3 regions of the Arthrobacter sp. NPDC080082 genome follow, and region 2 is predicted to be linked to each of the others. Evidence: riboswitches for the same ligand, from Rfam matches in the RefSeq annotation. Region 2 holds a riboswitch; each other region holds the start of a gene.
The links. A riboswitch is a leader RNA that binds a small molecule or an ion and turns the genes downstream of it on or off. The one in region 2 is predicted to bind S-adenosylmethionine.
Positions count from the first base shown of each region.

Region 1 (6,101 bases), on a different contig from region 2:
CAGGTCCGGGTCCTCGTCGCTGATCCGCGTGATGCGGCCGCCCTGGCCGGCTGGCAATTCGCTCATCCGCACCGCCGGGGGCATCAGGACCGAGCCGTCCGCCGCGGGGATGGGATCGCCGTGCGGGTCGCGGACCGGGTGGCCCAGCTTGGCCGCCATCCGGTCGATGAAGGTGTCCGAGACCGCATGCTCCAGGGTCTCCGCCTCGTCGTGGACCTCGTCCCAGCGGTAGCCGAGCTCCTGGACCAGGAACGTCTCGATCAGCCGGTGCCGCCGGACCATGGACAGGGCCAGCCGCTCACCGTCCGCGGTCAGGGTGACGGCTCCGTAGGGCTTGTGGTCCACCAGGCCCTGCTCCTTGAGCTTGCGGACCATCTCCGAGACCGAGGAGTTCGCGACGCCGAGGCGCTGGGCCAGTTGCGTGGAGGTGATCGGCTTGTCCTGCCACTCCGTGAAGGTGTAGATGACCTTGACGTAGTCCTCGATCGAGGAAGAAGGCGGGCTGGTTTTCACAGCCCCTAGCCTACCGTCCGGCCGCACCCGTGAATGTGAACCACAGCAGCGCCAGGTTCAGGGCCACCACCAGCAGCACGCTGACCACGGACGCGATCCGCAGCGGCAACCGGTCGACGAAGCCGCCCATCAGCGGGGTGCTGCTCGTCAGCACGACCAGCGGGACCAGCACGAAGGGGATGCCGAAGCTCAGCACCACCTGGCTGAGCACCAGCGCCCAGGTCGGGTCGAAGCCGACGGCCAGCAGCACGACGGCGGGAACCAGGGTCAGGAGCCGGCGCAGCATCAGCGGGATCCTGATCTTCAGCAACCCCTCCATGATGGTTCCCCCGGCGTAGCAGCCCACGGACGTCGAGGCCAGCCCGGAGGCGAGCAGCCCGACGGCGAAGACCACGCCCACCACGGGTCCCAGGCTGGCGCTGATGGCGGCGTGGGCGCCCTCGATGCTGTCCGTGCCCTCCACCCCGCCCAGGGTTGACGCTGCCAGCAGCAGCATGCCGATGTTGACGATGCCGGCTACGGCCAGCGCCGCGATGACGTCCCAGCGGGTGGCGCGAACCAGCCGCTCCACCGCGTGCTGCGGAACGTGCCGGTGCCTGTCGGGGCGGTGCCGGTCGCGCGAGAGCGCCGAATGGACGTAGATGGCGTGCGGCATGACGGTGGCGCCCAGCATGCTGGCGGCCAGCAGCACGGTGTCCGGGCCGCGGAACCCGGGGACCAAGCCGGAGAGGACCCCTGACGGGTCCGGCGGGCTGATGAACAGCCCGGCCAGGAAGCCCACCGTGATGATGGCGAGCAGGCCCATGATCACCAGTTCGAAGGGCCGCTGCCGGTTCCGGCTTTGCATGGCCAGCAGCGCCATAGAGATGCCGCCGACGACGACGGCGCCCAGTGGGAGGGGGAGTCCGAAGAGCAGGTAGAGGGCCACGGCGCCGCCGACCACTTCGGCCAGGTCCGTGGCGGCCGCGACGATTTCGGCCTGGACCCAGAATGCGCGCCGCCAGCCGGGACGCAGGCGTTCCCCGAGCAGTTCCGGCAGGCTGCGACCGGTGACGATGCCCAGCTTGGCGGACTGGTACTGAACCAGGACGGCGACGACATTGGCCACCACCAGCACCCAGACCAGCAGGTAGCCGAACTCGGCGCCCGCGGTAAGGTTGGCCGCCACATTGCCGGGATCCACATAGGCGATAGCGGCGACGAAGGCCGGCCCCAGCAGCGCCAGCAGGGCCCGGCGGGGCCCCTTCCTGCCACGGACCGGGCTCCGGCCGCCGGCGGCGGGATCCTGTTCGGCGAGGTGCAACATTGCAGGCTCCTGCGGCTGGTGGGTCAAATGAGTTCCGTATGCCTGAACAAAAAAGTTAGGCATACCGAAATCATAGGCTCAGACCTTCATCGCGCGCCAGCTTTTGGTGAGGTAGGGCAGGGCCAGCGTCTCGCCGGGACCATGACTGAGGTGCTCGTACAGGTACCACTGGAGGTTGGCCAGCACCTTGGCCCGGGTGGCCTCGCCGGCCCGCAGGAAGTAGCTGCGGGACTTGGCTAGCTCCAGGATCTCCTCCGGCGTCACCGGGTCCTCCCACCGGGTCAGGTGGCTCTCCAGCCCGGTGAACTCCGGGCCGACCGGTGGGCGGAACGAGGGTTTGTGGACGTCCCCGGCGTGCATGATCCGGGAGAGGCGGTGCACCCACGGCACGGAGGTGTCCAGCTGGTTCCAGATTAGCCCGAGCACCCCGTGCGGACGCAGGATGCGGGCGGCCTCGGTGCTGGCCTGCAGCGGCTCGCACCAGTGCCAGGCCTGCGCCACCGTCACCAGGTCGAACGCAGACGCCGGGAGGCCTGTGTGTTCGGCGGTCCCCACCGTGGCCGGGACACCAGGGAGGGCGGCGCGCAGCTGGTCCAGCATGTCCGCCGACGGGTCGACGGCGGCCGTGGCCAGGCCGCGGGCCACGAGAAGGGCGGTGAACTTACCGGTCCCCGCCCCGACGTCGGCCGCGTCCCGGGCTCCGGCGGGAATGAGCCAGTCGGCGGAGTCGGCGGGATAGCCGGGCCGCACCCGGTCGTAGTGTTCCCCGCCGTCCTGGAAGCTCGCTCCGAGCTCCTTCCGCCGGTTCTGATGCAGTTTGGGGCCGCCGCCTGCCACGTGAACTCTCCTTCGGCAGCTCGGGAAGATACCCGTCGAATCTACCGTAAACCGGCTATTCGGGGCCGTCGAGGGTGCAGGGGGCCGCCCCGGCGGTGCCGGGGGTGTTGGGCGCCCAGTGCGGGTAGCTGCGGGTGTCGTTCGCCGGTACCCAGCGCCCGGCATCCACCAGGTAGTCCCAGCCCAGGCCGTCCCGCCGCAGCGTCCGCAGCGCGGCCAGCAGCCGCTCGGCGTCCTCGAGCCGGGAGCCCAGGCCGAAGCTGGCCCGCAGCGACCCGGCGGGCAGGCCCAGCCGCTTGAGCAGCGGATGCGCGCAGAACCTGCCGTCCCGCACACCGATCCCGTGCTCTGCGGACAGGTACGCGGCGACGAGACCGGCGTCGTACCCCGCGACCGAGAAGTTCACGACGCCGATGGTGCCGTGGCCCTCCCCGCGGTCGGTCTCCTCGAAGATGTGGTGCTCGCTCACGCCGTCGATCTCCCGCAGGCCGTCGGCAAGGAAGGACCGGATGGCATCCTCGTGGCCGTGCCAGGATGCTTCGTCCAGGGCCGCGACCGCCTGGGTGGCGCGGGCCAGGGCGGCCGCGCCGAGGACGTTGGGGGAGCCGCCCTCGTGCCGGGCAGGTCCGGTGGTCCAGCTGACGGCGTCCAGCCGGGCGTCGCGGACGGCGCCGCCGCCGGCCAGATGCGGCGTCCCGGCGTCGAGCCAGTCCGGCCGCCCCACCAGGACACCCGCGCCGAAGGGCGCGTAGAGCTTGTGCCCCGAGAAGGCGACGTAGTCGATGCCGTCGGCCGCGACGTCGATGCGGCGGTGCGGGGCCAGCTGCGCTGCGTCGACGACGATCCGCGCCCCGTGCTCGTGCGCCAGCGCAGCCAGCTCCCGGACGGGCAGGATCTCGCCGGTGACATTCGACGCGCCCGTGACCGCGAGGAGGCTGATGCCGCCGGTTGCCAGCTCGGCCCGGAGCCGCGCCAGCGTCCCGGCGAGGGTCGGCGAGGCGACGACGCTGCGGTGCGGAACCCCCTGCCAAGGCAGGAGGTTCGCGTGGTGTTCGATGTCCAGGTACAGGACCTCGCCCAGGTGCCGGCCGCCGGCGGTGGGCAGGCACCCGGCCAGGAGGTTCAGCGAATCGGTGGTGTTCCGGGTAAAGATGACCGCGTCGTCGGGCCGGCCGCCGACGAACTCCCGCACAATGGTCCGCGCGTTCTCATACACCGAGGTGCTCAGCTGGGAGGCGTAGCCGGCGCCGCGGTGGACGCTGGCGTAGTAGGGCAGGATCTCGTTGAGGTAGGCGGAAACCACGGACAGGGCGGGGGCCGAGGCGCCGTAGTCCAGATTGGCGTAGCGGACCTGGCCGCCCTGGATCAGCGGCGCCTGGATCTCGGCGCCGGTCACGGCGGCCAGCGGGGCGCGCGCGGCGGATACAGCCGTGGAGGTGGACGCTAGGGACGAAAAAATGGCAGTGGACATGGGACCTCGCTCGAAAAGGACCCCGCGTGCTGGGGATCCGCGCTTGCCGGGTCCGCTCCGGACCGGCCAGGTCGTCACCCGGGGCACCCCGCCGCGAAAGGAGGGTTGCCGGCCAGCAAACCGGGGTTTAGCGCTGGCACTCGTGACCTGGTTCGAGCCTAGGACACGAGTGCCGCGCCCCGGAAAGGGGCGCGGCAATGTGAAGCGCTGTGTTACGCGGAACCGGCCCTTAGGGAAGGCGCCGCTCTAGAGCAGGTCGTCGAGGTTCGGATTGAGCCGCTTGAGGACCTCGGAGTGCAGGATCGAGTTCGTGGCCAGGGCGTTGCCGCCAAACGGGCCGTCCTCGCCTTCAAGGGAGGTGAACCGGCCGCCGGCCTCGGTGACGATCGGGACCAGGGCGGCCATGTCGTAGAGGTTCAGCTCCGGCTCGCAGGCGATGTCGACGGCGCCCTCGGCCACCAGGCAGTAGGACCAGAAGTCGCCGTAGGCGCGGGTGCGCCAGACCTCCTCGGTCAGGCCTAGGAATTCGTCGAGGTTACCGCGCTGCTTCCAGCCGCCCAGGCTGGAGTAGGAGAGGGAGGCATCCGAGAGGTCCGAGACGTTCGAAACCCGCAGCCGGGTGGCGGCGGCCAGCGAGCGGCCCGTGTAGGCGCCGGCGCCCTTGGCGGCCCACCAGCGTTTGCCGAGGGCGGGGGCGCTGACGACGCCGACCACCGGCTCGCCCTCGTCCACCAGAGCGATCAGGGTGGCCCAGACCGGGACGCCGCGGACGAAGTTCTTGGTGCCGTCGATCGGGTCGATGATCCAGCGGCGGGAGCCGTGGCCCGAGCTGCCGAATTCCTCGCCCAGGACGGCGTCGCGGGGGCGGGAGCGGGAGAGCTGGCCGCGGATGGCCTCCTCGGCGGCCTTGTCGGCGTCGGTGACCGGCGTCAGGTCCGGCTTCGTCTCGATTTTGAGGTCAAGGGCCTTGAAGCGGCTCATGGTCTGGGAATCGACCGAGTCCGCCAGGACGTGGGCAAGGCGCAGGTCATCGTTGTAGCTCGACGCGGGTTGGCTCATGCTTCCAAACTACCGTCTAAACGCGCTCCGGCCGGGGAGGCCACGTCCCGGACGGCCGGATCGCCCGCGGGGCGAAGAGGCGACATACGGTCAGGAGACGGTGCCCAGTTCCTTGGTCTCCTGGGCCTCCTGCCGCGGGTCGGTGCCCAGCAGCCGGCGCAGCGAGGCCAGCCGGGCCGGGCCCGAGGGGCCCGCGTGGCCGGCCTGGACCCACGCGTCCACGCCGCAGTTGACGGCGGTGGCGTCGTGCTTGCAGCCGCGCTCGCAGTCCTCGGTGCCGGGGGCCAGGTCGGGGAAGGAACGCAGGATGCGGTCCGGGTCCACGTGGGCCAGCCCGAAGGACCTGATCCCGGGGGTGTCGATGATCCAGCTGCCGGCCGGGGCATCCGTGACCTTCAGCGCCAGGGCGGAGGAAGAGGTGTGGCGGCCGCGGCCCGTGACGGCGTTGACGCCACCGGTGGCCCGCTCCGCCCCCGTGAGGGCGTTGACCATGGTGGACTTGCCGACGCCGGAGTGGCCGAGCATGACGGTGACCCTGCCGTCCAGGTAGCCGTGCAGTTCGGCGACGGCCGGGCCGTCCAGCCGGGCGGAGAGGCCGTCGTCGGAGCGGGCGTCGATGCCGGAGGCGGAGGCGTCGGCGGTCTTGGAGATGATGACGGGCAGGTCGAGGTGGCGGTAGTTCGCCAGCAGCTCGGCCGGGTCCTTGATGTCGGCCTTGGTGATCAGCAGCAGTGGCTCGATCCCGGCGTCGTAGGCGGCCACCAGCGCGCGGTCGATGAAGCCGGTGCGGGGCTCCGGGTTGGCAGCGGCCACGACGACCACCAGCTGGTCCGCGTTGGCCACCACGGCCCGCTCGATCGGATCGGTGTCGTCGGCGCTGCGGCGCAGCAGGGTGCGCCGGTCCTGGATCTTCAC
Region 1 covers NZ_JBFBKQ010000009.1:43,915-50,015, reverse strand. The annotation lists gene AB0O44_RS16055 (metal-dependent transcriptional regulator) at 1-513, opposite strand, end outside; gene AB0O44_RS16050 (Nramp family divalent metal transporter) at 524-1,819, opposite strand; gene AB0O44_RS16045 (class I SAM-dependent methyltransferase) at 1,898-2,656, opposite strand; gene AB0O44_RS16040 (aminotransferase class V-fold PLP-dependent enzyme) at 2,712-4,127, opposite strand; SAM riboswitch class IV at 4,162-4,275, opposite strand; gene hisN (histidinol-phosphatase) at 4,374-5,186, opposite strand; gene AB0O44_RS16030 (ribosome small subunit-dependent GTPase A) at 5,277-6,101, opposite strand, start outside.
Region 1: it holds a riboswitch for S-adenosylmethionine, as region 2 does, so the genes downstream of both, AB0O44_RS16040 (aminotransferase class V-fold PLP-dependent enzyme) here and AB0O44_RS08165 (ATP-binding cassette domain-containing protein) in region 2, are expected to answer to the same signal.

Region 2 (6,101 bases):
CTGGATGTCACCCAGCGGGGTGTCCAGCGGCAGCCCGCCCAGGTCGACGCCGAATCCGCCGCCGACGTGGGCCAGCAGGGCCTCGATGTCCAGGCTGTCCTCCAGCTCGGCCGCCTTCCGGGCCGCCTCGGCTTCGGTGCCGCCCACCACGAAGTGCATGCCCTGGAGGAACTTCACGTCCTCGGGACGACGGCCGGCGGCCACCGCCTGCTCGCGAACGGCGGCCGTGTAGGCGCCCGCGATCGCGGTGCTGGGCGCCAGGGTGAAGGTCGCCTCCGCGTTGGCGGCGCAGAACTGCTGGCCGCGGCCGGAGCTGCCGGCCTGGAAGAGCACCGGGGTGCGCTGCGGCGACGGCGCCACGAGGTGCGGCCCGTCGATGGAGTAGCGGGGCCCGCTGTGGTAGATCTTGCTGACCTTTTCGGGGTCCGCGTGGAGGCCGCCCTCCTTGTCCCGGACCAGGGCGTCGTCCGCCCAGGAGCCCTCCCACAGCTTGTAGGCCGCCTCGACGTATTCGTCCGCCCAGTCGTAGCGCTCGTCATGTTTGGTCAGCTCGGTGGAGTTGAAGTTCCGGTGCGAGTTTTCCAGCACGCTGGTGACGATGTTCCAGCCCACCCGGCCGTTGCTGATGTGGTCCAGGGTGGACATCTGCCGGGCGAACTGGAAGGGGTGGCTCTGGATCACGGAGGAGGTGGCGGCCAAGCCGATCTCCCGGGTGGCGGCGGCCAGGGCCGAAAGCAGGATCAGCGGGTCGTTGGAGGGAACCTGCAGGCCCTTCCTCAGGTGGGAGGCCCAGCCGCCGTCGTAGTCGCCGTAGAGGCCCACGACGTCGGCGAAGAAGATCGCGTCGAATTTCGCGTCCTCCAGCTGCCGGGCCAGGTCGGTCCAGAGCTGCAGTTCGTTGAAGCGGTGCTGCTGGGCCTCGGGGCGGCGCCATTGGCCGCCCATGATGTGGCTGGTGGTGTTCATGACGAACGCGCTGAGGAGCAGGCGGGGGCGGGGTCCGTCGAAGCGGGGGCTGGCTGGTGAAGTCATGGTTCTGCTTTCCGAAGTGGGGTGCCGGGGCCGCGGTCAGAGCCGCTTGTCGAGGCGGCGGGCCAGGCGGGAGCCGCCGAACTGGACGAGGGTGACCAGCAGGATCATCAGGATGATCGCGGTGATCATCAGCGGGGTTTCGTAGCGGTAGTAGCCGTAGCGGATGGCGAAGTCGCCGATCCCGCCGCCGCCCACCAGCCCGGCCATTGCCGAGTAGGAGATGAAGCTGACGGTCATGATGGTGATGGAGCTGACCAGTCCCGGCCGGGCCTCCACCAGCAGCACGTCCCGGACGATCTGGGACCGGCTGGCTCCCATCGAACGGGCGGCCTCCACCACCCCGCTGCCGAGTTGGCTGAGGTTCTGTTCCACGAAGCGGGCGAAGTACGGGATGGCGTTGATGCTCAGCGGGACGATCACCGCGGCCGTGCCGATGGTGGTGCCCACGATGAAGCGGGTCACCGGGATGATGGCGATCAGCAGGATCAGGAACGGGAAGGACCGGACCAGGTTGACCAGGCCGTCCAGGACCCGGTGGAGCCGGGGCCGGTGCCGCAGCCCGCCGGGGCCGATCGTGTAGAGCCAGACGCCCAGCGGCGTGCCGATCAGGACGGCCAGCGGGATCGCGACCAGCAGCATGGCCAGGGTCTGGCCCATGGCGGCGCCGATTTCGGGCAGGACCGAGAGGATGCGCTCAAGCATGGATCAGGCCTTTCGGGGCGGGGCCGGCCGGGGCGGCTGCCCGGTGGGGCCGGTTCAGCTCGATGGCGTCGGAGACCAGGTACCGCCCGATCGAGGTGGCGGGGTGGAAGCCGGGGCGTTCGAGCTCGGCCAGGTCGAATTGCTCGACGATCCGGCCGTCCTCCATGACCGCGACGTTGTCCGCGATGGCCTTGATGACGTTCATTTCGTGCGTGACCACCACGATCGTGATGCCGAATTCGGCGTTGACGTCAGCGAGGTACTGCAGCACGGAGGCGGTGGTCCGGGGGTCCACGGCCGACGTCGGTTCGTCGCAGAGCAGGACCTTCGGCTCCGTGGCCAGCGCCCGGGCGATGGCCACCCGCTGCTTCTGGCCGCCGGAGAGCTTCGCGGGGTAGCTGGCGGCCTTGTCCGCGAGGTCCACGATGGCCAGGGCGTCGGCCGCCCGGCGCCGGCGTTCGGCCTTCCCCACCCCGGCGAACTTCAGTGAGAGCTCCACGTTCTCCTGCGCGGTGAGGTTGTTGAGCAGGTTGAAGTGCTGGAAGATCATGCCGATTCCGTGCCGGCTGCTGCGCAGTTCCGGCTCGCTTAGGGCGGTCAGGTCCACGCCGTCGACCAGGACCCGGCCCGAAGTGGGGCGTTCGAGCAGGTTGATGTTGCGCAGCAGCGTGGATTTGCCGGCGCCGGAGAACCCGATGATGCCTTGGATCCGGCCGCGCTCCACGGTGAGGGTGACGTCGTCGACGGCGGTGAACCGGCCGTCCTTCGACGGGAACGAGGTGCTGACGTTCTGGATCTCGATCACAGCAGACCGCCCGCGATCCGGGCCGGCGCTGCCGTCGTTGTGGTGTTCATGATTCCTCCGGGGCTCGCCCGAGGAAAGCCTCATCCCCCGGCGCCGGGGCAGCGCAAAGCGCGGCCTCTCGGGTCCGTGGAACAGTGGTTCTCCATCGGTCCTGGCGGTAGCACCGTCCTCATCGAGGGGGTTGCTGCGGCGTCACGGAGCCAGGTCTCTCAGCCGCTCGGGATGGTTACCCCACGAATCTGGCACACGCCCGGCCGAGGTGAAAGCGGCGCGTCACACGCCGTAAAGCTCCCGTCAGTCCCGGTTAAAGGCCCAGGAGCGGCGCTTCCCTGGCCGGGCAGGCGTTCATGACGACGTCCAGCCCGGCGGCCTTGGCGCGTTCGGCCGCGGCCTCGTCGATGACGCCCAGCTGCAGCCAGACGGCGCCGGCGCCGGCGGCAATCGCCTGGTCCACCACGTCGCCGACGCGTCCGGAGTTCACGAAGCAATCCACGACGTCGATGGGCCGCTTCTCCGCCGGGATTTCCGCCAGCGAGCGGTAGCCGGCCTCTCCGTGCACGTCGTCGCCGGGCAGGTTGACCGGGATGATGTCCATGCCCAGGCGGTCGCGGATGAACAGCGACGTGTCGTAGGCAGCACGCCATTGGTTGGTGCTCAGGCCCACGATGGCCCACCGGCCCTTGGTGCGCAGGAGGCGTTCGACGACGGCGGGATCGTTCACGTGGCTCATGCGGCCAGCCTACGTCCGCCGGCAGCGGCCCCGCAGTAGGGAATCCCACCCCGGGCACTGTGCCGAATTTCTAATCGGGCCAGACACCTCACGTCCGCAGGTTTCCGAATATTACGCGCCCATTTGGCGAAAATCCGCCGTTCGGTTTTAGTAGACAGTGACCATCCCGAGCGGCCGAGAGACCTGGATCGATGACGCCGCAGCAACCCTGGTCGACGGACCTCCACCCCGGAGCCCGCCGATAACGAGGACGCACGCCGAGGGAAGGGTCCGGACTGACTACCCGGGCCAAAGGCTGCTTCCGTAGGGTGCTACTGCCAGGACCGATGGAGTAACCCTATGACTGCTGTCCTGCACCCGTCCCAGCCCCGGGCCGACGCCCGGCCCGGCTCCGGCACCCCCGCCCTCCCGGTGTCCTTCCGCGGCCTGGGCCGCGCCTTCGGGACCGGCCCCGCCGCGCACACCGTCCTCCGGGATGTCAGCTTCGACGTTGTCCCCGGCGAGGTGCTCGCCATCCTGGGCGCCTCCGGCTGCGGCAAGTCCACCCTGCTCCGGGCCGCCGCCGGACTCGACGCCGCCACCTCCGGCAGCGTCGCCATAGACGGCGAACCGGTCCGCGGCGTCGACGACCGCTGCGCCTTCGCGTTCCAGGAGCCGCGGCTGCTGCCCTGGCATACCCTCCAGGCGAACATCGCCATCGGCCTGCCCGCCGGCGTCAGCGCCCGCGACGGCAAGGCCAAAGTGGCCCGCCTGTTGGAACTCGTGGGACTGCAGGACTTCGCCAAACACCGCCCCCGGGAGGTCTCCGGCGGCATGGCCCAGCGCGCGTCGCTGGCCCGTGCCCTGGCCCGGAACCCCGGCGTGCTGCTCCTCGACGAGCCCTTCGGCGCCCTCGACGCACTGACCCGGATCAAGATGCAGGACCTGCTCCTGGAGGTCCACCGCGCCGAACCCACCACGGTGCTGCTGGTGACGCACGACGTCGACGAGGCCCTGCAACTGGCGGACCGCATCATCGTCCTCGGCCGGGAGGACACCGAATCGTCCCCGGCCGGCGCCACGATCGTGCGCACCCTCGCCGTCCCCGGCGGACGGCCACGGGACCGCGCCTCGGCCGAACTGGCCCGAATGCGCACCTCGCTCCTGGCCAGCCTCGGCGTCGACGGCCACTAACGGCCCCGCCCCCGCCGCCCCGGTCACGGCCTGAACGGTCCGTCCGCTCCCGGCAGGCAGCGCCGCCGGTACCACAGCACCGGACCGGCGAGCCGCCCGCTCCCCGCGCCGGCGGCCACCCGCATCACTCTCCTGTCTCTTTCGCATCGCTCGCACCGCCCGTAAAGGAACTTCCATGGCTCCCACCCGCACCACGTCCCGCCGTTTCGTCCTCACCGCCGTCGCCGCCTCCGCGGCCCTGGCCCTCACCGGGTGCGTCGCCGGGGAAGGCTCCGGCAGCCAGCCCGCAGCCGCCGCGGCCGCCGGCGGCAACGGCGGCGGCACGCTGACCATCGACTTCGCCACCTACAACCCGCTGAGCCTAGTGATCAAGAAGAAGGGCTGGCTGGAGGCCGCCCTTAAGGACCAGGGCGTCACCGTCAAGTGGGTCCAGTCGGCCGGCTCCAACAAGGCCAACGAGGCACTCCGTTCCGGCGCGGTGGACGTCGGCTCCACCGCCGGTTCGGCCGCGCTCCTGGCCAAGGCCAACGGCTCCCCGATCAAGACCATCGACATCTTCTCCCAGCCCGAATGGGCCGCCCTGGTCACCAAGCCCGGCTCCGGCATCAGCACGGTGGCGGACCTGAAGGGCAAGTCGGTCGCGGCCACCAAGGGCACGGACCCGTACTTCTTCCTGCTGCAGGCGCTGTCCGAGGCCGGCCTCTCGCCCAAGGACGTCACCGTGCAGAACCTGCAGCACGCGGACGGCCGCACCGCCCTGGAGAACGGATCCGTGGACGCCTGGTCCGGGCTGGACCCGATCATGGCCGGCGCCGAGCAGAAGGGCGCCAAGCTCTTCTACCGGAACCTCTCGTTCAACACCTACGGCTTCCTCAACGCCACCGAGTCCTTCCTCAAGGACCGGCCGCAGCAGGCGCAGACCGTGGTGAACGCCTACGAGAAGGCCCGCGCCTGGGCGGCCGCGAACCCGGACGAGACCGCGCAGATCCTGGCCGAGGCCGCCGGCCTGGACCTGGCCGTGGCCAAGACCGTGGTGCTGCAGCGCAGCAACCTCAACGTCAACCCGGCGCCGGGCGAAGCCCAGCGCACGGTCCTCGCGAAGATCGGTCCCACCTTCGTGGAGACCGGGGACGTGGCGAGCCAGAAGCAGATCGACGACGCCGTCGGCTCGCTTCTCGATGACTCGCTGGTGAAGAAGGCGGACGCCTCCGCCATCAAGGACTCCTGATGGCCGGCCTCGGAGATTCCCCCTTCACCGGCACCACCGTTGCGGACGGGCGCGCTGCAGCCGCCCCCGCAGCTCCGGCAGACGCCGCCCGGCCGGCCTCCCCCGTCACGGGAGGACACGGCACCCCGGCGAACGGATGGTCCCCCGCCGGGTTCCTGGCCCGCGGCTGGGCGCGTCTGCTCCTTGGACTGCTGGTCCCCGCGGCGGTGCTGGCGGCCTGGCAGCTGTCCACCGCCGCGGGACTCTTCAGCGTGGTCCAGCTCCCGCCGCCGGCCATGGTGTTCGACGCCGGCCTCGACCTGCTCCGCCGCGGGCAGCTGGGCCTGCACGTCGCCATCTCCACCCAGCGGGTGCTGATCGGATTCGCCGCCGGCGCCGCCCTGGGTCTGCTCCTCGGCTCCCTGGTGGGGCTCTCCCGCGTGGCGGACGCC
Region 2 covers NZ_JBFBKQ010000003.1:269,117-275,217, reverse strand. The annotation lists gene AB0O44_RS08175 (NtaA/DmoA family FMN-dependent monooxygenase) at 1-1,032, opposite strand, end outside; gene AB0O44_RS08170 (methionine ABC transporter permease) at 1,069-1,734, opposite strand; gene AB0O44_RS08165 (ATP-binding cassette domain-containing protein) at 1,727-2,539, opposite strand; SAM riboswitch class I at 2,679-2,768, opposite strand; gene AB0O44_RS08160 (CoA-binding protein) at 2,844-3,269, opposite strand; gene AB0O44_RS08155 (ABC transporter ATP-binding protein) at 3,609-4,442, shown strand; gene AB0O44_RS08150 (aliphatic sulfonate ABC transporter substrate-binding protein) at 4,618-5,670, shown strand; gene AB0O44_RS08145 (ABC transporter permease) at 5,670-6,101, shown strand, end outside.

Region 3 (6,101 bases), on a different contig from region 2:
CTGGTAGCCGAGGGAGACGCCGGAGTAGCGCATCCGGGTCGGGAACATCTCGGCCATGATGGCCGGCTGGCCGGCGTACATCAGGGCGTGGAACAGCAGGCCGATGATGACCGAGGCAAGGATGATGAAGTCGTTGCCGGTGTCCATCATCGGGAAGGCGAAGAAGCCCCAGGTGGCACCGAGGACGGCGCCGGCCATGTAGACCGGGCGGCGGCCCAGGCGGTCGGACAGCCGGCCCACCATCGGAACCACAGAGAAGTGAATGGCGTGGGCGATCAGCAGCAGCATGAGGATGCGGGTGGTGTCGGCGTGGACCACGGTCTTCAGGTAGGTGATGGAGAAGGTGACCACGAGGTAGTAGAGGATGTTCTCCGCGAAGCGCAGGCCCATGGCGGTGAAGACGCCGCGGGGGTAGCGGCGGAAGACCTCGGCAACGCCGTAGCCCTTGTGGCCGGCTTCGACTTCCTTGCGGGCCTCGAGGAAGATCGGCGCATCGTTGACCTTGGTGCGGATGTAGTAGCCGATCAGGACGATCACGGCGGAGAGCCAGAAGGCCACACGCCAACCCCAGCCGAGGAAGTCGGCGGAGGACAGGACCGAGGAGAGGATGAACAGCACCGCGGTGGCGAAGAGGTTACCCAGCGGCACGGCGGACTGCGGCCAGCTGGCCCAGAAGCCGCGGGACTTGCTGGGGCTGTGCTCGGCCACCAGCAGGACGGCGCCGCCCCACTCACCGCCGACGGCGAAGCCCTGGGCGAAGCGCAGGAAGACCAGCAGGGCCGGAGCCCAGTAGCCGATCTGGGCGAAGGTGGGCAGGCAGCCCATCAGGAAGGTGGAGACACCCACCAGGATGATGCTCAGCTGCAGCAGCTGCTTGCGCCCGAACTTGTCACCGAAGTGGCCGAAGACGATGCCGCCGATGGGGCGGGCGACGAAGCCGACCGCGTAGGTCAGGAAGGCGGCCAGGATGCCGTCCAGTTCGGTCTGGGAATTGGGGAAGAAGGCCTTGCCGAAGACCAGGGTTGCGGCGGAGGCGTAGAGGAAGAATTCGTACCACTCCACCACCGTGCCGGCCATGGAGGCGGCGACGACTTTCTTGAGGCCGGACGCCTTGACGTCGGTTTCCTCTGCGCGCCTCGCGGCGGCGTTTTCCGTGCTCATAAGAACTCCTTCGGTGTCGCCATCGACACCCTGCGGCTTACTGGGCTGACTCCGTGTGAGTTGGACCACACGCGGTCATTCTCCACGAGTATGGAGTGTCACCGCCGCAGCCTCAACGACCAATCGCGCAGAGCCTATCTGCAAAATTGCACACCAGTCCCCGGCAAGAGCCAGCGAAGAAGCCTTGATGCTCAGGCGAAGAACGCCTCCCGGAGGACGCCGCCGAGCTGGCCGATCTCGGTCAGGAACCCGTCGTGGCCGATCGGGGCCGAGATGACGTGCATGGGCACCTCCCCCGGCAGGGCCGCCGCGAGCTCCCGGGACTGTTCGGGAAAGTACAGCCGGTCCGAGTCCACGGCGGCGATGAAGAACTCGGCGGTAGCCCCGGCGAGCGCCTGCTGCAGGTTTCCGCGGCCACGGGCGACGTCGTGGCTCATCAGCGCTTCGGTGATCGCGATGTAGCTGTTGGCGTCGAAGCGCTGCACCAGTTTATTGCCCTGGTGGTCCAGGTAGCTCTCCACCTGGTAGCGGCCGCGGCCGGACAGCGGCCCGGGCGCGAGCGGTGTCTCGCCGTCCTGACCGGTCCGGCCGAAGCGGCCCTCCAGTTCGGCGGCCGAGCGGTAGGTGATGTGCGCGATCCGCCGGGCCAGCGCCAGGCCCTCATGCGGCTCGGGGCCGCCGTAGTAGTCGCCGCCATTGAAGCGCGGGTCCTGACGGATCGCGAGGGTCTGGGCCTGGGCGAAGGCGATCTGTTCGGCGGTGCTGTAGGCGCCGACGGCGATCACGGCGCAGCGGCGCACGCGTTCCGGGTAGCTGACGGCCCACTCCAGGGCCCGGGCGCCGCCGAGGGAGCCGCCGAGCACGGCGTGCCATCGGTGGATGCCCAGCGCGTCGGCCAGCCGGGCCTCGGCGGCGGTGCTGTCGCGCAGGGTGACGAGGGGGAAGCGGGATCCCCAGGGCCGGCCGTCGGGCGCCGGCGTGGACGGGCCGGTGGAGCCGTAGCAGCCGCCGAGGATGTTGATGGACACCACGAAGTACCGGTCCGTGTCCACGGGCGCGCCGGGGCCGGCGAGCTGTTCCCACCAGCCAGGCTCCCCGCCGGCGCCGCGGGTGACGTGGGTGTCCCCGGTCAGGGCGTGCTCGATCAGAACGGCGTTGGAGGCGTCCGCGTTCAGGGTGCCCCAGGTCTCGTAGGCCAGCACCACGTCCGGCAGGACGGCGCCGGATTCGAGTTCCAGGGCGCCGACGGACAGGTACCGCACGGTGCCTTCGGGGGCGGCGGCGTTTCCTGCTGCGGGGCTGGTGGCGGGTACACCCGTTCGGGTGACGGCAATCGTCATGTTAAAAGACCTCACTTCGCGCTTGCCTGCCGTCAATTGACCGGCAGGCCAGGTCTTCACCCGGGGCACCCCGCCGCAAAAGGAGGGTTGCCGGCCAGCAAGCCGGGGCTGTCGCTGGCACTCATGACCTGCACCGAGTCTACGAAAGAGGGCGGCGTCGTGGCGAAGATTGTGACTTCCATGTGACAGCCGCCCGCCCCGCCGCCCCGTTTCCCCACCTTTGAAGGCCAAGGCGGGCGGGTCGCCGCGGACACGCCGCGCCGGCCGCCGTCGGGCCCGCAAAGGTGGGGAAATCCGGCAGGGGTCCCGGACCTAGCCGGTCTTCGCGGCGCGGAAGCCGGCGTCGAGGTCCGCCAGGATGTCGTCGATGTGCTCCAGGCCCACCGAGAGCCGGACCAGGCCCGGGTGGACGCCCGCCACCGCCTGCTGCTCCGGGCTGAGCTGGCTGTGCGTGGTCGACGCCGGGTGGATCACCAGCGAGCGCACGTCGCCGATGTTCGCCACGTGCGAGTGCAGCTCCAGGGCATCGACGAAGCGCTTGCCGGCCTCCACTCCCCCGGCGATGACGAAGGAGACGACGGCGCCCGTACCGCGGGGACCGTACTTCCGGCCGCGCTCGTACCAGGGGCTCGAGGGCAGCCCCGCGTAGGCGACCGATTCGACGTCCTCCCGGCCCTCCAGCCATTCGGCCACCCGGGTGGCGTTGGCGACGTGCCGCTCCACCCGCAGGCTCAGCGTCTCGATGCCCTGGGCGATCAGGAAGGCGTTGAAGGGCGCGACGGCGGAGCCGAGGTCGCGCAGCAGCTGGACCCGGGCCTTGAGGATGTAGGAGAGGTTGGCCCCCAGTGCGCCGTCCGCGCCCAGGTCCCGGGCGTAGACCAGGCCGTTGTAGCTGGGGTCGGGGGTGTTGAAGCCGGGGTACCGCTCCGGGTCCGCGCCGAAGTCGAACTTCCCGGAGTCCACGATCACACCGGCGATCGCCGAGCCGTGGCCGCCCAGGTACTTCGTGGCCGAGTGCACCACGATGTCCGCGCCCCACTCCAGCGGCCGGATCAGGTACGGGGTGGCGAGGGTGTTGTCCACGATCAGCGGCACCCCTGCCTGGTGGGCCACGTCCGAGATTCCCTCGATGTCCAGGACGTCCTGGCGCGGATTGGAGACCACCTCCCCGAAGAACAGCTTGGTGTTCGGCTGCACCGCCTCGCGCCACTGGTCCAGGTTGTCCGGGTCCGCCACGAAGGTCACGGAGATGCCGAACTTCTTCAGAGTGTGGGCCAGCAGGTTGTAGGTGCCGCCATAGAGGCTGGGGCTGGCCACCACGTGGTCCCCGGCCTCGGCGATGTTGAGGATGGCGAAGGTTTCCGCCGCCTGCCCGGAACTGAGCAGCAGCGCGCCGAGGCCGCCCTCCAGGCTGGCGATGCGCTGTTCGACCGCGTCCTGGGTGGGGTTGCCGATTCGGGTGTAGATGGGGGCGAGCTCGGCCAGGGCGAACCGGTTGGCGGCGCTCTCGGCGCTCGGGAAGACGAACGACGTCGTCTGGTAGATCGGCAGCGCACGGGCGCCGGTGGCGGCGTCCGGCTGCTGGCCGGCGTGAATCTGACGGGTTTCAAAGGACCAGGCGTTGGACATGGTGTCTCCTGTGACTGGGCTCAGGACGGCACCGCCTCCCGGGTCCTGCGCCGCTGGCAGGTCCCGGAATATCGTCACGGCCCTGGCGCCGCGCTTGCCCCGCCGGCGGTCGCCGGAGGGCCAGGTCTTCACCCGGGGCACCCCACCGCGCAAGGAGGGTTGCCGGCCAGCGAGCCGGGGCTTGGCGCTGGCACTCATGACCTGCTCCCAGTGTAGGAAGCCGGAAACCGGTCCGGATAGCTTTGTGACAAAGATGAAGAAACCGGTCCCCGGGACGGCTTCTCCGGCGGATTTCCCCGGCCGCGCCGGGCGGCACGGGGACCCTCCGGGCGGCGCCGGCGAGGTTAGGACAGCCTAAGCTGAGAGGTCCATCACAAAGTGCCAAGATGAGGGCATGCGCATGGATCACGTCTCTTACGCCTGTGAAAAGGATGGCCTCGCGGCCACCACCGACCGTATCGCCACGGCCCTCGGGGTCGAGGCCGTCAAGGGCGGCGTGCACCCCCGATTCGGCACCCGCAACATGATCATCCCCCTCGCCGGGCACAAGTACCTGGAGGTCGTGGAGGTCCTGGACCACCCGGCGTCGGACAAGGCACCGTTCGGCCAGGCGGTCCGCGCCCGCTCCGCCGCCGGCGGCGGCTGGATGGGCTGGTGCGTTGAGGTCGACGACCTGGCACCCTTCGAGGAACGCCTGGGCCGCGCCGCGGTCAACGGCAACCGCAAGTTCCCCGATGGCCGTGAACTGGTCTGGAAGCAGATCGGCATCCTGGGCCTGATCGCGGATCCGCAGGTGCCCTACATGCTCAAGTGGGAGGGCGACCCGGCCCTGCACCCGTCCAACGCCTACGAGAGCTCGGTGAAGATGTCCGAGCTGACCATCGCGGGCTCCGCGCAGCGGGTCACCGAGTGGCTGGGCGAACCGGTGGAGAAGCCGCTGGAGGACGTGGCCGTGAACTGGCAGGCCCCGCACGGCACGCCGGGCATCCTCTCGGTCACCTTCGAGACCGCTTCCGGAGCCGTCACCATCTAGGGCTTCGGCCCGCCACAACTTCGGCCGCCGGCCGCGGGTGTCAATGACGCCACCCGCCGCCGGGGGCCGAAACTCTTTAAGCCGCTCCCCGCCTCGTCGTGCGGGTCAGGGCACCGCAGGACACGTCTCCGCAGGAATCCCAGAAGCCTCAGCCCAGGCCGACCGCCTTGCCGAACAGGCTGAAGCCCACGAACGCCACGATGTCCAGCAGCGCGTGCGCGATCACCAGCGGCATCACCCGCCGGGTCCGGGTGTAGACCAGGGCGAAGATGACGCCCATGATGGCGTTGCCGATGAACGGCCCGAACCCCTGGTACAGGTGGTAGCTGCCGCGCAGGATTGAGCTCGCGGCGATGGCCGCCGGCAGCCGCCAGCCGAGTTTACCGAACCGGTCCAGCAGGTATCCCACCACGATCACCTCCTCGACGATCCCGTGCCGGATGGCGGAGAGGACCAGGACGGGCACGGTCCACCAGTAGGTGCCCAGCGCGCTCGGGATGATCGCCGTCGTGATGCCCAGGGCCCGGCCGGCGGCATAGAGGCCCAGCGACGGGATGCCGATCAGCAGGAACAGGCCCACACCCTGCAGCAGGTCCTTTCCGGGGCGTGCGAAATCGAACCCGAGCTTCCGGAATGCCGAGCCGCCGGGGGTCCCCGGCTCGCGGGGACCGGTGAGGAAGTAGAGCACCAGCAGCACGGGGACGAGCGCGAAGGCGATGTCCAGCAGCTGGTAGGTCAGGTCGAAGTACTCGCGGCTGCTCTGGGAGCGGTTCAGCGTTGAGGTCCCCTGGGCCAGCGGCGCCTGCGAGAGCTTGTCCAGCAACTGCACCACCGAGTACACCGCCGACTGCCCCAGCGAGAGTCCCAGCACAATCCATACTTCGAACCGCACACGGCGGCGGGAGGTAACCAGCATGGTCCTATCTTGCCTGCCGTTG
Region 3 covers NZ_JBFBKQ010000004.1:257,862-263,962, reverse strand. The annotation lists gene AB0O44_RS10180 (MFS transporter) at 1-1,161, opposite strand, end outside; gene AB0O44_RS10175 (homoserine O-acetyltransferase) at 1,353-2,501, opposite strand; SAM riboswitch class IV at 2,515-2,630, opposite strand; gene AB0O44_RS10170 (bifunctional o-acetylhomoserine/o-acetylserine sulfhydrylase) at 2,814-4,130, opposite strand; SAM riboswitch class IV at 4,216-4,332, opposite strand; gene AB0O44_RS10165 (VOC family protein) at 4,525-5,163, shown strand; gene AB0O44_RS10160 (type II CAAX endopeptidase family protein) at 5,312-6,079, opposite strand.
Region 3: it holds a riboswitch for S-adenosylmethionine, as region 2 does, so the genes downstream of both, AB0O44_RS10170 (bifunctional o-acetylhomoserine/o-acetylserine sulfhydrylase) here and AB0O44_RS08165 (ATP-binding cassette domain-containing protein) in region 2, are expected to answer to the same signal.